DNA from 2 places in the Rahnella sp. CG8 genome. Region 1 is predicted to be linked to the other one. Evidence: predicted binding sites of a transcription regulator. Region 1 holds the regulator's gene; the other holds the start of a gene.

Region 1 (8,165 bases):
ATGATTCATCTGGCGTGGTAACCCAAACCACGATGCGTGAAATTAACAAAATAGTTGATGAAGCCGTTCAGGAGGAAAGACTGAAAGCCTTCGCAGAAAGCTCTGCTGAACGCATTCGCGCTTTGCGTGAAAAAGAAAAAATCAGTCAGGGCGTACTGGCAAGACTCATCAATATGTCCGCCAACAGCATTCAAAAATGGGAGCGGGATGAAACCAAACCCACCGGAGCGGCGCTGATCTTACTGATGCTAATTGAAGAAAAAGGTTTACAGATCATCTGCTAAAAGAAGCCACAGCTTGTTGCTGTGGCTTGATTTTTATCCCTTTACGCCGCTTTGGCTGGCCTGTTCCTGAGGAACAATCAACTTCGGCGCCAGCATAAACATAAACCGGGTACCGACGCCGACTTCACTCATGACTTCAAGTTTCGTGTGGTGATGGCTGAGCGCATGTTTGACGATTGCCAGTCCCAGTCCGCTGCCGCCGGTCTGACGTGAACGGGCTTTATCGACGCGGTAGAAACGTTCGGTCAGGCGCGGCAGGTGCTGCGGCGCAATGCCCGGTCCGTTGTCGCTGATCTGGAACTGTGCGCCATGCGGCGTTTGTTGCCAGCTGACTTCAATCCGTGTCCCCGCTGGCGTGTGGTTAACCGCGTTATACACCAGGTTCGACACCGCGCTGCGCAGTTGATCTTCATTACCAAAGACCTTCAGCTTGTCGTTTACGCGAAACACCACTTCATGCCTGCCGTTGCTTAACGTTTGCACTTCACGTTCGAGCATGCCGAGCATCACCGGAATATCGACTTTCTCGTGCAAATCAATATTCGCTGAGGCTTCGATTTTCGACAGCGTCAGCAGCTGCTTCACCAGCCCGTCCATCCGCCGCGTCTGTTCCTGCATGGTATCCAGCGCTTTAGTGCGGAAAGGCTCTTCCAGCTTGGCGTCTTCCATCATTTCCAGATACCCCTGCAATACCGTCAATGGGGTTCTCAGTTCATGACTGACGTTAGCGAAGAAGTTACGCCGTGCGCCTTCAAGCTGACGCATCTGGGTCACGTCGCGTGCCACCATCAGCAGTTGTCCTTCGGAATAAGGCATGACGCGAAACTCGACATAATGCTCATTATTGAGTTGTAAATTCAGCGCCCGGCTGAAATCGCGGGTCTGGATCCACAGCCGGAATTCCGGATAACGCAGCAGGTTGAAGATATGTTGCCCGTTATCTTCCGGCCAGCGGAAACCGAGCAAATCCTGCGCCAGTCCGTTACACCAGAAAATATTGCCATCTTCAGTCGTCAGCACCACGGCATCCGGCAGCGATTCGGCACCGCTGCGAAAACGTTTGATGAGCTGACCTAATTCCCGACGGCGACGCCGGTTGCGTATCTGCATCTGGTTCAGCCCGTAAAACAGCGGCTCCCAGCTCCAGCGCCCATTCGGTGGCGTAATGCTGCGGTCGAGCCACAGCCAGTGAGAGAGTTTAAGCTGGTTGTAATAATTCCAGCCCAGTGCCGCCATCAGCGACACCAGGAGGAGCCAGCCGAAATGGCCGACGAAGATACCGAGAATTAACGCTGGCAGGCAAAAGAGAAACAATTCACCCGCCAGTCGTTTCCATGACAAACGTTCTAGCACACAGATTCTCCGCTGTGAGGGCTCAATAACGCGTTGAAAAACGGTATCCGGTACCACGAACAGTCTGGATCATTCTGTCATGTCCACTGGTTTCCAGCGCCTTACGTAAACGACGAATATGCACGTCAACCGTGCGATCTTCCACATAAACGTTAGTGCCCCAGACGTTATTGAGCAACTGTTCGCGGCTGTATACACGTTCGGAATGGGTCATAAAGAAGTGTAATAACTTAAATTCGGTCGGCCCCATATCGAGCGCCTGCTCGTTGGCCATCACCCGGTGAGACGACGGATCCAGGCTTAAACCCTGCATGTCGATCACTTCTTCCACCGCCATTGGCGAGATGCGACGCATCACGGCTTTAATGCGGGCAACCAGTTCTTTCGGAGAAAACGGTTTAGTGATGTAATCATCGGCACCCACTTCAAGGCCGCGCACCCGATCTTCTTCTTCACCGCGTGCGGTCAGCATCATCACCGGAATTTCGCGGGTCAGTGCCTCACGTTTAAGATGCTTAATAAACTGAATACCGGAACCGCCAGGTAACATCCAGTCAAGCAGGATCAGTTCAGGGTAAGGTTCAACAAGCTGCCCAATCGCTGAATCAAAATCCTCAGCTTCTACGGCCTGATAGCCATTTTGTTCCAGTACAAAACACACCATTTCACGGATTGGAGCTTCGTCTTCAACCACCAATATACGTCTAGCCATCGTAGGTCCTGCCAATAGGTTAGCGATCTTTTATTTGATTGCGGGCGCCATTATGCGTCAGTTTTGTGACAGATTTATGAATGAAAAGAATGGTTCATTACAGTCAACTATGACAGATAATTTTCGGCCATCTTGCTGAAATTGGTCTGATTTATCGGGGACAGCTTCCCCTGCCGACGTTTATACTTTACCCCATTGTCGTCATCCAGGGTTCATACGGGAGTCTCATGCGCCTGATCCACACGTCAGACTGGCACCTAGGCCAGTACTTTTTCACTAAAAGCCGTGCAGCCGAACATCAGGCATTTTTGCGCTGGCTGACCGGTCAGGTGCAACAACATCAGGTCGACGCCGTGATTGTCGCGGGCGATATTTTCGACACGGGTTCCCCACCCAGTTATGCCCGCGAATTGTATAACCGCTTCGTGGTGGAATTACAGCAAACCGGCTGCCAGCTGGTGGTGCTGGCTGGTAACCACGATTCTGTCGCCACGCTCAATGAATCGCGCGAGCTCCTTTCCTGCCTGAATACGCGGGTGATTGCCACCGTCGGTGAAAACCTTTCTGAACAGATTTTAGTGCTCAGTCAGCGTGACGGGAAACCCGGCGCGATACTGTGCGCTATCCCGTTTTTACGCCCGCGTGATCTGCTCGCCAGCCAGGCGGGACAGTCCGGCAGCGACAAGCAACTGGCATTGCAGGAAGCCATCGCCGCGCATTATGACGCGCTCTGGCAGGCTGCGCAGGCCAGACGTGACGAACTGGGCATGCCGCTGCCTATTATTGCGACCGGCCATCTGACGACTGTCGGTGTCAGTACCTCTGATTCCGTGCGCGACATCTATATAGGTACGCTCGATGCGTTTCCGGCGCAGGCCTTTCCGCCGGTCGATTATGTGGCACTGGGTCATATTCACCGTGCACAATGCGTCGCCAAAACCGAACATATCCGTTACAGCGGCTCGCCGATTGCCCTGAGTTTTGACGAACTGAGCAAAGCTAAAAGTGTGTACTTACTTGATTTTGATGGTGCGACGCTCAACGCCATCGACACACTGGAAATCCCGGTTTTCCAGCCGATGCAGATAATCAAAGGCTCGCTGGTGGAGATTGAACACCAACTGGCACAGTTCGAAGGCGGTGATCCGGCCAAACCGGTGTGGCTCGATATTGAAGTCTCCACCCAGGATTATCTCAGCGACATCCAGCGACGCATTCAGGCGCTGACGGAAGATCTGCCGGTAGAAGTCGTGCTGTTACGCCGCAGCAAAGAACAGCGCATCAACAGTATTGAGCAGCAGGAAAAAGAAACCCTCAGCGAACTGAGCGTCAGCGACGTGTTTGAACGACGACTGGCGCTGGAACCGGCCCCTGACGAGCCGCGTCAGGCTCGGATGCGCACGTTGTTTGCGCAGGTGGTTGAACAGGTTACCAACGGTCAGAACGCGGAGGACAGCGCACAATGAAAATTCTCAGCCTGCGTTTAAAAAACCTGAACTCGCTGGAAGGCGAATGGAAAATTGATTTCACCGCCGAGCCGTTTGCCAGCAACGGATTATTCGCCATCACCGGCCCGACCGGCGCGGGGAAAACCACCCTGCTCGATGCCATTTGTCTGGCGCTTTATCATCAGACGCCACGGCTGAACATTACACCAAGCCAGAATGAACTGATGACCCGCCACACCGCAGAATCGCTGGCCGAAGTGGAGTTTGAAGTCAAAGGTGTGGGTTACCGCGCTTTCTGGAGCCAGCGCCGCGCCAAAAATTCCCCTGACGGAAATCTGCAGGCACCGAAAGTCGAGCTGGCGTTACTGGCCGACGGCAAAATTCTGGCGGATAAAGTGCGCGATAAACTCGATGCCATCGCCACACTGACCGGGCTGGATTTCGGTCGTTTCACCAAATCCATGATGCTGTCTCAGGGGCAATTTGCCGCATTCCTGAATGCCGATGCCAATGACCGCGCCGAACTGCTGGAAGAACTGACCGGCACCGAAATTTACGGTCTGCTTTCTCAACGCGTGTTTGAGCAACATAAAGAAGCGCGTATTGCGCTGGACGGTCTGCATCAGCGTATGGCCGGAATCGAACTGCTCAGCGAAGAACAGCGCCAGACGCTCGAAGCACAACGTGCTGAACTGAACGCGCAGGAAATCAGCCTCAGTCAGCAGGCGCAGCAGCGCCAGCAGGATCTGAACTGGCTGCAACAGTGGCAGCAGGTGCAGCAAAAACAGCAGCAGTCTCAGCAACAACTGACCGCCGCAGAGCAGGAAAATCTGGCCGCCGCGCCGCAGTTACAGCAACTGGCGCGCAGCGAACCGGCAGAAAAACTGCGTCCGTTACTCAATGATCGCCAGCGCTGTCAGGATGACGCGCAGCGCCTTCAGCAATTACTGATACAACTGACGCAGCAGCAGGAGCAGCAGATTGCACAGATGACGCCGCTGAGTCTGGCGGTGGAACAGGCGCACACTGCGCGGCAGAAACAGGCGGAAGAACAGCGCCAGATGCAAACGCTGATCGAAGAAAAAATCCTGCCACTGGATAGCGAAATCGCGCAATGGCGCAAATCGCTGGTGGAAACACAACAGGCGGTCAGCGAGTCGCAGAAACAGGCTGGTGAACATAGCGCGACGCTGCAGCAAATCACGGCGGAACGTCAGAAACTGGATGAGGAAAGCCGCCAGCATCACACCCGTCAGGCCGCGCTGACTGAAGCCCTTAACGTTGCACAACAACGTCAGGCTGAACTGGAAAAACAGTACCCGCAGGTAGTGTTACAAAAACGTCAAACCGAACTCATGCAGCTCCGGCCGGTGCGGCAGCAGCTGTTTTCACTCTCGCAAATCTTCCCGCAACTGAACCAGCGCGTGCAGCAACAGCATAAAGATTTTGCGCAGTACCAGACGGTGCTGGCCGAAGAAGAACTGCGTCTGGGCGCGATCCGTCTGCAATGTCAGAAACAACTGGAACATCTGAACGACGTCAAGGCGCTGCATAAACAGGAAATGCTGATCGTCAGCCTTGAAGCCGAACGCGCGAATTTGCAAAGCGGCAAAGCCTGTCCGCTGTGCGGCTCAACATCACATCCGGCGATTGAACATTATCAGGAGGTTAAACCTTCTGAAACCGCGCAGCGCGTCGAGAAAATGCAACTGGAATTCGATGCAGCAAAAGCCAGCGGTATCGAACTGGCGGCGAAAATTAAAGGCCTGAAAGAGCAACAAACACGGCTGCAAACTCAGCTTGAGCAGGATCAGCAACAACTGAATGCACATACCCTGAACTGGCAACAACTCAGTGCGCCGCTGAATCTGACGTTTACGCTGCATGATACCGCCGACATCACGCAATGGCTGACCGCCCGCGATGAGGAAGAGCAGCAGTCGCAGGCGCGACTGAGCCAGCACGAACAGCTGGCGCGGGCCCTGCAACAGGCCAAAGATGCCCTGAACGACGCACTGAATGCACAGCAGAAAGTGCAGCAGCAAAGCGCCTTGCTGACAGAGCGCGTTACCCGGCTGGAAGAGATGCAGGCAAAATCTCAGCAAGACCTCGTGCGGTTGCAAAAGCAACTGGCGGAAGGTGAAAAATCCCTTTCTGAGCTGAATGCCCGACGCCTCGAACTGTTCGGAGAGCGTCAGGTTGCTCAGGTTCGCGAGCACTTACATCAGCAACAACAGGCGACAGAACAAGCGCTGAGTGATGTCCAGACCGCGCTGCATAAGGCGCAGGAACTGCGCGACCAGTTGGCCGGTCAGTTGGCCAGTACGCAGCAGCAACAGTTACAGACCGCCGCACAACTGACGCTGGTGGAACAGGCGTGGCAGCAGGCATTGAGCGCCAGCGGATTTGCGGATGAAGCCGCAGTGAAACTGGCGCTGCTCGACGACGCGTTGCGCCAGCAGCTTCAGCAACGCAAAGAACATCTGCAACAACAACTGGCACAGGCGCAGGCATTACTGGCGGATGCCCGTCAGCAGCTCGAAAAACATCAGCTTGCCCGTCCTGCACATCTGAGTGAAACCGACAGTGATCTTAACGCCCTGACGGTGCAACAGGCGGAGCTGGCACAACAACTGAAAGTCCTGCAACAACGTCTGGGCGAAGTAAAGAATCAACTGGAAAGCGACAAGCAACGCCACCATGGTCAGCAGACGCTGATTGCACAGATTGCGCAGGCGCAGCGAACCTGTGATGACTGGGGTTATCTCAACCAGATGATTGGTTCCAGCGACGGCGCGAAATTCCGTAAATTCGCGCAGGGTCTGACGCTCGATCATCTGGTGTATCTGGCCAACCGCCAGCTGGAAAAATTGCACGGACGTTATCTGTTGCAGCGCAAAACCAGCGATGCGCTGGAACTGCAAGTGGTCGATACCTGGCAGGCCGATGCCGTGCGCGATACCCGCACGCTATCCGGCGGCGAAAGCTTCCTGGTCAGCCTGGCACTGGCCCTGGCGCTGTCCGATCTGGTCAGCGATAAAACCCGTATCGACTCGCTGTTCCTCGACGAAGGTTTCGGTACGCTCGATGCCGACACGCTGGATACCGCGCTGGATGCGCTCGACAGCCTGAATGCCTCGGGTAAAACCATCGGCGTGATCAGCCATGTCGAAGCAATGAAAGACCGCATTCCGGTACAAATCAAAGTCACCAAAGTGAACGGTCTGGGCGTCAGCCGCCTGAGCAGTGAATTTAAAGTCTGATCCCTCGCCACCGCCGGGCAGGTTGCTAGATAAATTGCTAGCCACATGCCCTGCGGTGGATCCTTTTTGTGAAAGCGTGCACAAAAATCGCACCAGTTCAGTGCGCGCTTTTTCCTCAACCTGCTGAATTTACGTTTATTCCCGCTGCCGGAACGAACTGGCACGCCCTGTGCTTAACGTTATGTATACAAGTTGCAGTACAAGTTGCAACGTCCTCATAACCGCTAAGGGAACCGCCAATGAAAAACATCAAACCTGAAGTTGATAAAAAACGTCGCCAGCTGATGAAATGGCTCGCCATTACCGGCGGAGTGTCCACCCTTGGCGGAATGATCCCGACGTCAGTTTTTGCAGCCGACGACGATGAAATTCGTATTGGTTACTGGCCGATTGTCGGTGGTTTGCCGCTGTATGTGGCACTGGAACAGGGCTTTTTTAAACAAGCCGGGCTGAATGTGAAAGGCGTTAAATTCGCCAGTGCCCAGCAAATTGTCGAAGGGATGATCACCGGCAGGATCCACGGCTGCGCCAACGGCACGGCAACCGGCGCGCTGGGACTCGGGGCGATCACCTCACCGGGTCTGTTCAAAATTATCTGTTCTAACCCGTCAAACCATACGCTGGTGTTAGATGAATTTCTGGTGCCGCTCAACAGCCCGGCAAAAGCTATCAGTGACCTGAAAGGCAAGAAAATCGCCTGCGGTCCGGGGATCCAGAACGTCACGATGGCAAAAATTATTCTGGAGAAAAATGGCTTCACTAATCCGTCAGTCATTGAACTGCCGGTCGGACAACACGCGCCTGCTCTGGCCGCCGGGCAAATTGACGGCGTATATACGCTCGAACCGACCGGCACTGTCGGACGCATGAAAAACCTTTCGCGCACACTCGAAACCGGCGTTATTTCTAAATACGTGCTCGGCAACGCCGACGCCCCGTGGTTCGGCGGCGCAGCGGCACTGAACGCCAGTTTTATCGCCAGCAAGCCGGAAGAAACCAAAAAGTTTATTGCCGCTTATCAGAAAGCGGTGGAATTCATTGCGGCTCACCCTGATAAAGCGCGCGAAAACGTCGCCGGTTACACCAGCATTGAACCGGCGCTGGT
Region 2 (8,165 bases), on a different contig from region 1:
TATACGGACGCGCCATGGAAACGGCTTTCTCGACCAGAACTTTGCTCTCCGGTGACAAGTCCACAGCAATAAGTATGTGTTTGTAAGCCATAAGAAAACTCCTTCCATAAGTCGGTTAATAGCAATATCAGCATCATGCAAAACTCATGACTTCAGTATAGCGCCAAAAGGGTTAAATAAATCAAGCATACAGATCCCATTTCCGTTTCCGGCTATGTATAGATATAAATAATATGAACAGTTACGGATTCGTTTCCTACACTGAATAATGCAGGCGTCTCCTGTTTTGGCAATCTTCTGTGATAGGGCAAGAGGGCGGGCGAACGTAGCCCGGGGGTGTGAAATTGCGGAAAGGCAGGGCGAAACGCCGGGTGTGTGCCAGCACGACGGGCGCATTGCGCGGTGTCAGTTCGCCTTGAGGGGGAATCATGATCAGTCCCGTTGCGCTGTTTTGGGCTTTATGTTTTGTGTGTGTAGTGAATATGCTGCGCTATTACTCTTCTTTGCGCGCATTGCTGGTGGTTCTGCGAGGGTGTGATCCGCTGCTGTATCAGTACGTTGATGGAGGAGGATTTTTTACGTCTCACGGTCAGCCCAGCAAGCAAATAAGGTTGGTACGCTATATTTATGCTCAGCGCTACGTTGAACATCACGATCCTGAGTTTATTCGCCGTTGTGAACGGGTTCGCGGTCAGTTTATCCTGACAACAGCATTGGTCGGTTTAATATTAATCAGTATGTTAGCCATGCTGATTTGGTATTAGAAACGGAAAGAAACGCGAGGGAGGATGCGTGAAAAAGGAAACAAAAAAGGCGACCTGCTGAGCAAGGTCGCCTTTTTATTTCATGCCGGTCAGACAATCATCAGATCAGCTTCAGTGCAATCCAGTACAGGACACCGGAAAGCACAATCGACACAGGCAGGGTTAAGACCCACGCCATCGCGATGTTTTTCACGGTTTTCGACTGCACACCGCCACCATCGACAATCATGGTTCCTGCGACCGCAGAAGACAGCACGTGCGTGGTGGATACCGGCATGCCGGTATAGCTGGCTACGCCGATGGAGACCGCCGCCGTGAGCTGTGCAGACAGACCCTGTGCGTAAGTCATGCCTTTCTTACCAATCTTCTCACCGATAGTGGTTGCGACACGTTTCCAGCCAATCATCGTACCCAGCGCCAGTGCCAGTGCCACAGCGATAATGATCCAGATAGGCGCGTATTCAACGGTTTGCAGAATGTCTGTTTTCAGCTCGCCGAGGAAGCGTTTGTCTGCAGGAGAGGTTTCCGGCAGCTTGGCCACTTTATCCGCAGTATCAGAAACACACATCAGCAGGCGACGCATATGGCTGCGTTCTTCCGGTGCCAGGTCGCTGTAAGACTGAAGATTGGTCAGCAGGGTTTGCGCGCGGCCGATAGCGTCAAGTGCGTGGCTGCTGTCGCAGTGGAACACTTTAGGCTCATCGGTCGGTGCGATATTGACGTCCGGTGCCGGCACTATTGGCGTCTGTGCAACCACGTGCGGCACGGCATCAACATGTTGCTGATAATACTGGCCGAGGTGTGTCACGGCGTCGCGGGTACGGGTAATGTCGTAACCGGTCGCGTTCATATTCACCACAAAACCGGCTGGCGCCACGCCAATCAGCACCAGCATGATCAGACCGATACCCTTCTGACCATCGTTAGCGCCGTGAGAGAAACTCACGCCGATAGCCGACAGAATCAGACCGGTACGTGTCCAGAATGGCGGTTTTTTCTTGCCGTCTTTCTTCTCACGTTCCGCGGGTGTCAGGTGGATACGGGCATGTTTCTTATTGCCACTCCAGTAACGGCGCAGCAGGAAAATCATGGTACCGGCGATAATCATCCCGACCAGCGGAGAGATAATCAGCGAAGCAAAAATACCAATCATTTTAGGGATGTTTAACGCATCGACCACAGAGGTGTGAGTCATTAATGCATTGGTCAGCCCTACGCCAATGATGGCGCCGATAAGGGTGTGGGAGCTGGACGCCGGCAGGCCGAAATACCAGGTACCGAGGTTCCAGATGATCGCGGCCAGTAACATAGAGAACACCATGGCAAGGCCATGAGCAGAACCCACATTGAGCAGCAAATCGGTTGGCAGTAAATGAACGATGGCATAGGCCACACTCAAACCACCGAGCAGGACGCCAAAGAAGTTAAATACCCCTGCCATCACGACCGCTAATTGCGAACGCATTGCCCGGGTATAGATGACGGTTGCCACTGCGTTGGCCGTATCATGAAAACCGTTAATGGCTTCATAGAACAGAACAAACAGTAACGCGAGAATCAATAACGAACCGGTATGAATATCCAATCCGGCAAATAGATGCAGCATAATTGTTACGCCAGTTAGTGGTCATGAACGCCGCGCATTATCTGCGAGAACAGGGGGACGGGAAAAGGAAAATATGACATTTTTTTGACTAAAAACAGTTCAATGTTTGGCTTTATTTCAATTAAGTATTTATCTATCAATATGTTATTCCTCCTTTGAACGCAGAAACATTTACTTACGACGTCCGGCAAGCAGTCTGTCTGGCTGGTTTAACAGCCCTCCGTCCCTTACAATCCGCGACTCAAAGCCCCGGTTAACAGGGCAAACCTTATCTAAAACGTAGTTGAATTTCCGGAAAAGAGAGGCCAAAAGTGGAACAGGTTGATGTGGTAGTCATTGGTGCAGGTGCGGCAGGCATGTTCTGCGCAGCACAGGCCGGACAGGGTGGCTGCCGTGTTCTGCTGCTGGATAACGGCAAAAAAACCGGGCGAAAAATTCTGATGTCAGGCGGCGGACGCTGCAATTTCACCAACCTTTATGCCGAACCCGCTGCCTATCTTTCCGAAAACCCGCATTTCTGTAAATCCGCGCTGGCGCGTTACACCCAGTGGGATTTCATCGATATGGTCAACCGTTACGGCATCGCCTGGCACGAGAAAACGCTCGGGCAGCTATTCTGCGACGACTCGGCGCAGCAAATCGTCACCATGCTCGATAAAGAATGCGAGCAGGGCAATGTCGATGTGCGCTTGCGCAGCGAGATTTCCGACGTGCAGAAAACCGAAAATGGCTTTGTTATCAAAGTGAATGGCTCAACTGTAAGCACTCACTCACTTGTTATTGCCAGCGGCGGGCTTTCCATGCCAGGGCTGGGCGCGACACCCTTCGGTTACCGTCTGGCGGAACAGTTTGGCCTGAAAGTACTGCCGACCCGCGCCGGTCTGGTGCCATTTACCCTGCACAAGCCGCTGCTCGATCACTTGCAGACGCTTTCCGGGGTGTCAGTCCCGGCGGTGCTTACTGCTGAAGACGGCACTGTCTTCCGTGAAAGCATTCTTTTTACCCATCGTGGCATGTCCGGCCCGGCCGTTTTACAGCTTTCCAGTTACTGGCAGCCTGGCGAGTTTGTGAGCGTTAACTTACTTCCTGATGTCGATCTGGCGGCGTTTCTGAATGCACAGCGTCAGGAACACCCAAATCAGAGTCTGAAAAACACGCTGGCGATGCAACTGCCGAAGCGTCTGGTCGAATGCCTGCAAACGCTGGGGCAGTTGCCGGACGTGACACTGAAACAGCTGAACGTGCCGCAGCAGGCCGAACTGGTTGAGCAACTGCAAAACTGGCAGGTACAGCCGAACGGCACCGAAGGTTACCGCACGGCGGAAGTCACACTCGGCGGCGTCGATACCAAAGAATTATCTTCAAAAACGATGGCGGCAGCGAAAGTCCCCGGCCTGTATTTTATCGGCGAAGTGGTGGATGTGACCGGCTGGCTGGGCGGATACAATTTCCAGTGGGCATGGAGCTCGGCGTGGGCATGTGCGCAGGATCTGGTGGCTGTTCGTGGCAGTTAACACTCTTCATCCCGTACCCGTCATCATGAGGTGCTGTCTGCGCGGTGAATTAAAAATCCCCCTGAAGGAGCAAGTGATCCTTCAGGGGAAAGATTAAAAAATACCCCGTGCCGCGTTACCGTATCCCCGGTAACACATTCTCAGGACAAAAAACCTTTCAAATTTTCCAGCATGTTGGTCATCATGCCGAAGGCCATATTTACGCTGTGAATGCTGTAATACAGCGTAATATCATTGCGCATCAGGTATGTTTCAAAACGCTTATCTGCCAGCACCGCCTGAACTTCCAGACTGCGATCGCGAAAATGGCGGCAGTTATTAATGTACAAATCCAGCGACCGGTATTCTCCCGTAGCAAGCTGATTCACCAGCGCCGCCATCTGTTCGAAGCTCTCTACCAGCGCCCTGTGTTTTTCCAGATGGCCGGTATGCTCCTGAAGATTTTCCATAATGACGTTCTCCCGGTAATAAGACGACGGTAAAAGCCTGATCAGAAGCTTTGCCAGTCGGCCTCATTGGCTGAGAGTGCCCCCGGCTTTTCCTTGCGTGGAAGGGCACCAAGTGCCTGCGCCGGTTTTGCCAGGGACTGATGCTGAGCCGTGGCGTTGCTGAGGTGGAATTCGCCGACCAGTCTCGCCAGGCCATCCGCCTGATCCTGCAACGAGCGCGAGGCTGAAGAGGCTTCTTCAACCAGCGCGGCGTTCTGCTGGGTCACGTCATCCATCTGATTGACCGCCTGATGCACCTGAGAAATTCCCTGACTCTGTTCTGTTGCCGCTGCGGCAATCTCGTTGACCAAATCAGTCACCTGACGGATGGCATTACCCATGGAGTTCATGTTCTCGCCGACATCGCCCGCCTGATGGGCACCGGCTTCGATCAGGCTGTAGGAAAGGTCGATCAGTTCTTTTATCTCACGCGCGGCGGTGGTCGAACGTTGTGAAAGATTTCTGACTTCACCGGCAACAACAGCAAAGCCTTTACCGTGCTCACCGGCTCGTGCCGCTTCTACGGCAGCATTTAACGCCAGAATATTGGTCTGGAAGGCGATGCCTTCGATAAGCGTGATGATCTCAGTGACTTTGCGCGAACTGCTGCGGATATCACCCATCGTACCCAGCATCGTCTCAAGTGATGATGCACTTTTCTCCGACAGCGCATTCATGTTACCCGCCAGCTGGCTGGCCTGGCGCGTGTTGTCAGCCGTCTGGCGAACCGTTTCACTGAGCTCGGTCATGCTGGCGGCCGTTTGTTCCAGAGAGGCCGCTTGCTGCTCGGTGCGCGAGGAGAGATCTTCGTTACCGGCCGCGATTTGTGCCGAGGCGCTGCTGACGGACTGGGAAGCCGCGCTCACAGACAGCAGCGCTCCGGATACGCGTTGCATCAGGTTGTTGAACGCGCGGGCCATGTTGCCCACTTCATCATGACGGCTGTCATCGGCGCTCACTGTCAGATCAAGCCGCTCGCTGGCAACGGCCATAATCCCCCCGATGTCCAGCAGGCTTTTTCGTACCCGACGGATGGTGGCCAGTGCAAGGGATCCCAACAGCAGGATAATGATCGTTACGCTGCCGCCCATTCCCCACAGTGTGGTGCTGAAAATGCTGTGGTTGGTGGCCCGCAGCTCCTCACCAATGTTGATATTTAAGGTAAGCTGCTTTCGGTAATCGGAGATGAGCTGACGGATAGCCCCGCCGATGCTGTCATCGCCCTCAATCATTGCCAGAGTGACCTCGTCCTGATGCGCCCGTGAAGAGGTCAGAAAGGCGGGAAGCGCCTCCTCCACTTTACGAATATTGTCGAAAGCCACGTGCGTCAGCCTTTCATCTTCAGCATCTGAGATGTCGTGCTGCAGATAATAATCTGTCAGCGTTTTTAACCCGGTAATCTGCTGCTGAATGCGGGTTTCTACTTCAGGCATTTTGCTGTTATCAGTCTGGCTCTGATGTTTATAGAGGGTGAGAGAAAGCTTATTGCTTTGATCAATAAGATTATTGAGATCCTTAATTGAAGGGATCGTATTGACCTGAACATATTCAAACCGGTTCTGGAAACCCGAAATCAACATGATCGCGACGATGCCCATTGTGATAAGGGCCGCAGAAAGCAGCGAGAACGTCAGTAAAAGACGCTGTGTGATGTTCATATTTTCCCCTGATTTTAAAAGTCCCGCCTTCAGGAAAGCGGCAGGATGTGAATCAAGGTTATCGGCAAATGTTGCATCAACATTAATTAAACTGATCTAATTCAACAATTTACGTTAATTCAATGTTCGTGATGTGAATGTTTAAAGTGATTTTTTATGCATTTAAAGAAATTTTTCATTCTCATTGAGTCGGTTTTTGAATTATTCCCGAAGGGGCAGGAAGGTTTGTTGAAAAGAACATCAGGAACACAGCAATTTCTCATTGAAAAGCGCGAAGAAATAACCCAGTCTGCGGCCTGCACTGCGCCATCCGGCATGTCTCTTTCTCTGTCACAAGGTCATCTGATGTTTACCCATAATTGTTACCGTGCTATTGCGCTGTATAAATCAATGAAATGAAAAGAATGACGGGACGATTTACCGGTTTAAGCATCATGCTTCCTCTGCTTCTGACGTCATGCGGTACACTTTCTGAAATGCAGGTGGAGGAAAATCCTCATGAAGTGAAGCAGCTTGCCTGTAGCCAAAATCTTGACGACATGGTGGATACCGTCGCGCAGCGATATCTGCACAGAGAAAAATCCAGCGGCATGGCGGTCGGGATCATCAGAAATAACGGCGCGGCCAGAACCTGGGGTTATGGCTATACCAACGCGGTGAACGGCTACAAAATTGATGGCGAAACGCTATTTGCGCTTGGTTCGGTCAGTAAAGGCGTGACGGGAGAAGTGGTGGCGGGGCTGGTCGACAAAGGGCAGCTAAAGTGGGATGACAAACTGGCAGATTTACTGCCAAAAAATATTCCGCTGAGCGAAGACGCTAAAAATATCACTCTGCTGCAACTGGCGACGCATACTTCGGGATTGCCCCGTCAGAAAATGACCAAAGATATGCTGGAAAGTTTTCTCAGGTATTTATATACCGGCGACAACTTCTATCATGAACTGGACAGCGACGCCGTTGTGGATAATCTGTCGTCATTTAAAAAGCCATTATTGCTTGTGCCGCAATATTCTAATTTAGGGTATGCACTGCTCGGTTATATTCTGAAATTGAAAACTGGTGAAGATATCCAGCAATTATCTTATGCCTTTATTTTTAATGCCTTAAAAATGGGTAACACCAGTTTTTATGCCAGCCAGTTAAAAGCCTATCCGTATCGTGCGATTGGACATGCGGGAGATCAGCCTAAACTTATCCGCCGTGGCGAGGTCGTTCCCGACTGGCATTTCTCGAATAATATGGTAGCGGCGGCCAGCCTTTACAGTAATGCTGATGACTTGCTGAAATATCTGCGGGCGCATATTGATGATTCACAACCAGGCGATCTCAGTGACGCCATTCAGGTGACGGAAAAAATCTATTTCCAGCGAAAAATAGAAGCGGCCAATATTGCCTGGGTCACGGATTATAAAGATGGCCAGATTATTACTTATCAGGTCGGTTATATCGGCGGCTATTCCAGTTATATTGGTTTTGATAAGAAGCATAAAAATGCGGTAGTGGTTTTACAGAATACCTTCAACTGGAGCAATTACATTGGTCATGATTTACTGCTGAAAATGGCAATGGCGGATGACTATAAGGCAACCTGCGGGAAAGAGACGTTTTTCTCCTCCCCCGTTAAAGAGGGAGAAGCCCGGTGATCTATTCTGCCTGATGCACTGCAATATACCGCTCAAACTTCGCCGGTTTTAACTGGCTGAGATCCACCAGCACTAACCCGTCGATGCAGTTGTTGAATTCAGGGTCGCTGCCGAAATCAATAAACTGCACACCACCGGTTTCGCAAAGCTCGGAATATTGTTTATACAACGCCGGAATGCTGCACCCGAGATTCGCCAGCAGGCGTTTCAGGCGCTGCAAGTCTTCCTGATAATCATCGCCGCAAAACTGTGCTAACACATCGGGCAGCGAAGCCGGATACGGACGTCGTGATGTCGCCAGCGGTAATGCCGGGGAGAAATACAGGCGGTAAAACGCCACCAGTAAATCACGGGCGGGCAGCGGCATTCCGCCGGAAATCGACACCGGACCAAACAGATAACGGGTCTGCGGATATTTCGCCAGATACGCGCCGATGCCGAGCCACAGATAATCCAGCCCGCGCTTTCCCCAGTAGGCGGGCTGAATAA

The links. Region 1 encodes PhoB, which activates phosphate uptake and scavenging genes when phosphate is short. Its sites were predicted from a motif close to CTGTCATAAAACTGNCNNAT; they were not measured.
Region 2: the regulator PhoB is predicted to act here: its motif matches at 2,442-2,461, upstream of pitA (inorganic phosphate transporter PitA).

The regions. Positions count from the first base shown of each region.
Region 1 covers NZ_JABAED010000004.1:50,220-58,384, reverse strand. Annotated here, with positions in the region: gene HGO41_RS05180 (helix-turn-helix domain-containing protein) at 1-284, shown strand, start outside; gene phoR (phosphate regulon sensor histidine kinase PhoR) at 318-1,637, opposite strand; gene phoB (phosphate response regulator transcription factor PhoB) at 1,660-2,349, opposite strand; gene sbcD (exonuclease subunit SbcD) at 2,577-3,815, shown strand; gene sbcC (exonuclease subunit SbcC) at 3,812-7,060, shown strand; gene HGO41_RS05155 (ABC transporter substrate-binding protein) at 7,300-8,165, shown strand, end outside.
Region 2 covers NZ_JABAED010000008.1:52,982-61,146, forward strand. Annotated here, with positions in the region: gene uspA (universal stress protein UspA) at 1-91, opposite strand, end outside; gene uspB (universal stress protein UspB) at 429-764, shown strand; gene pitA (inorganic phosphate transporter PitA) at 865-2,370, opposite strand; gene HGO41_RS09770 (BaiN/RdsA family NAD(P)/FAD-dependent oxidoreductase) at 2,682-3,884, shown strand; gene HGO41_RS09775 (hypothetical protein) at 4,025-4,333, opposite strand; gene HGO41_RS09780 (methyl-accepting chemotaxis protein) at 4,375-6,030, opposite strand; gene HGO41_RS09785 (hypothetical protein) at 6,187-6,429, shown strand; gene HGO41_RS09790 (serine hydrolase domain-containing protein) at 6,465-7,676, shown strand; gene olsF (bifunctional ornithine lipid synthase OlsF) at 7,678-8,165, opposite strand, start outside.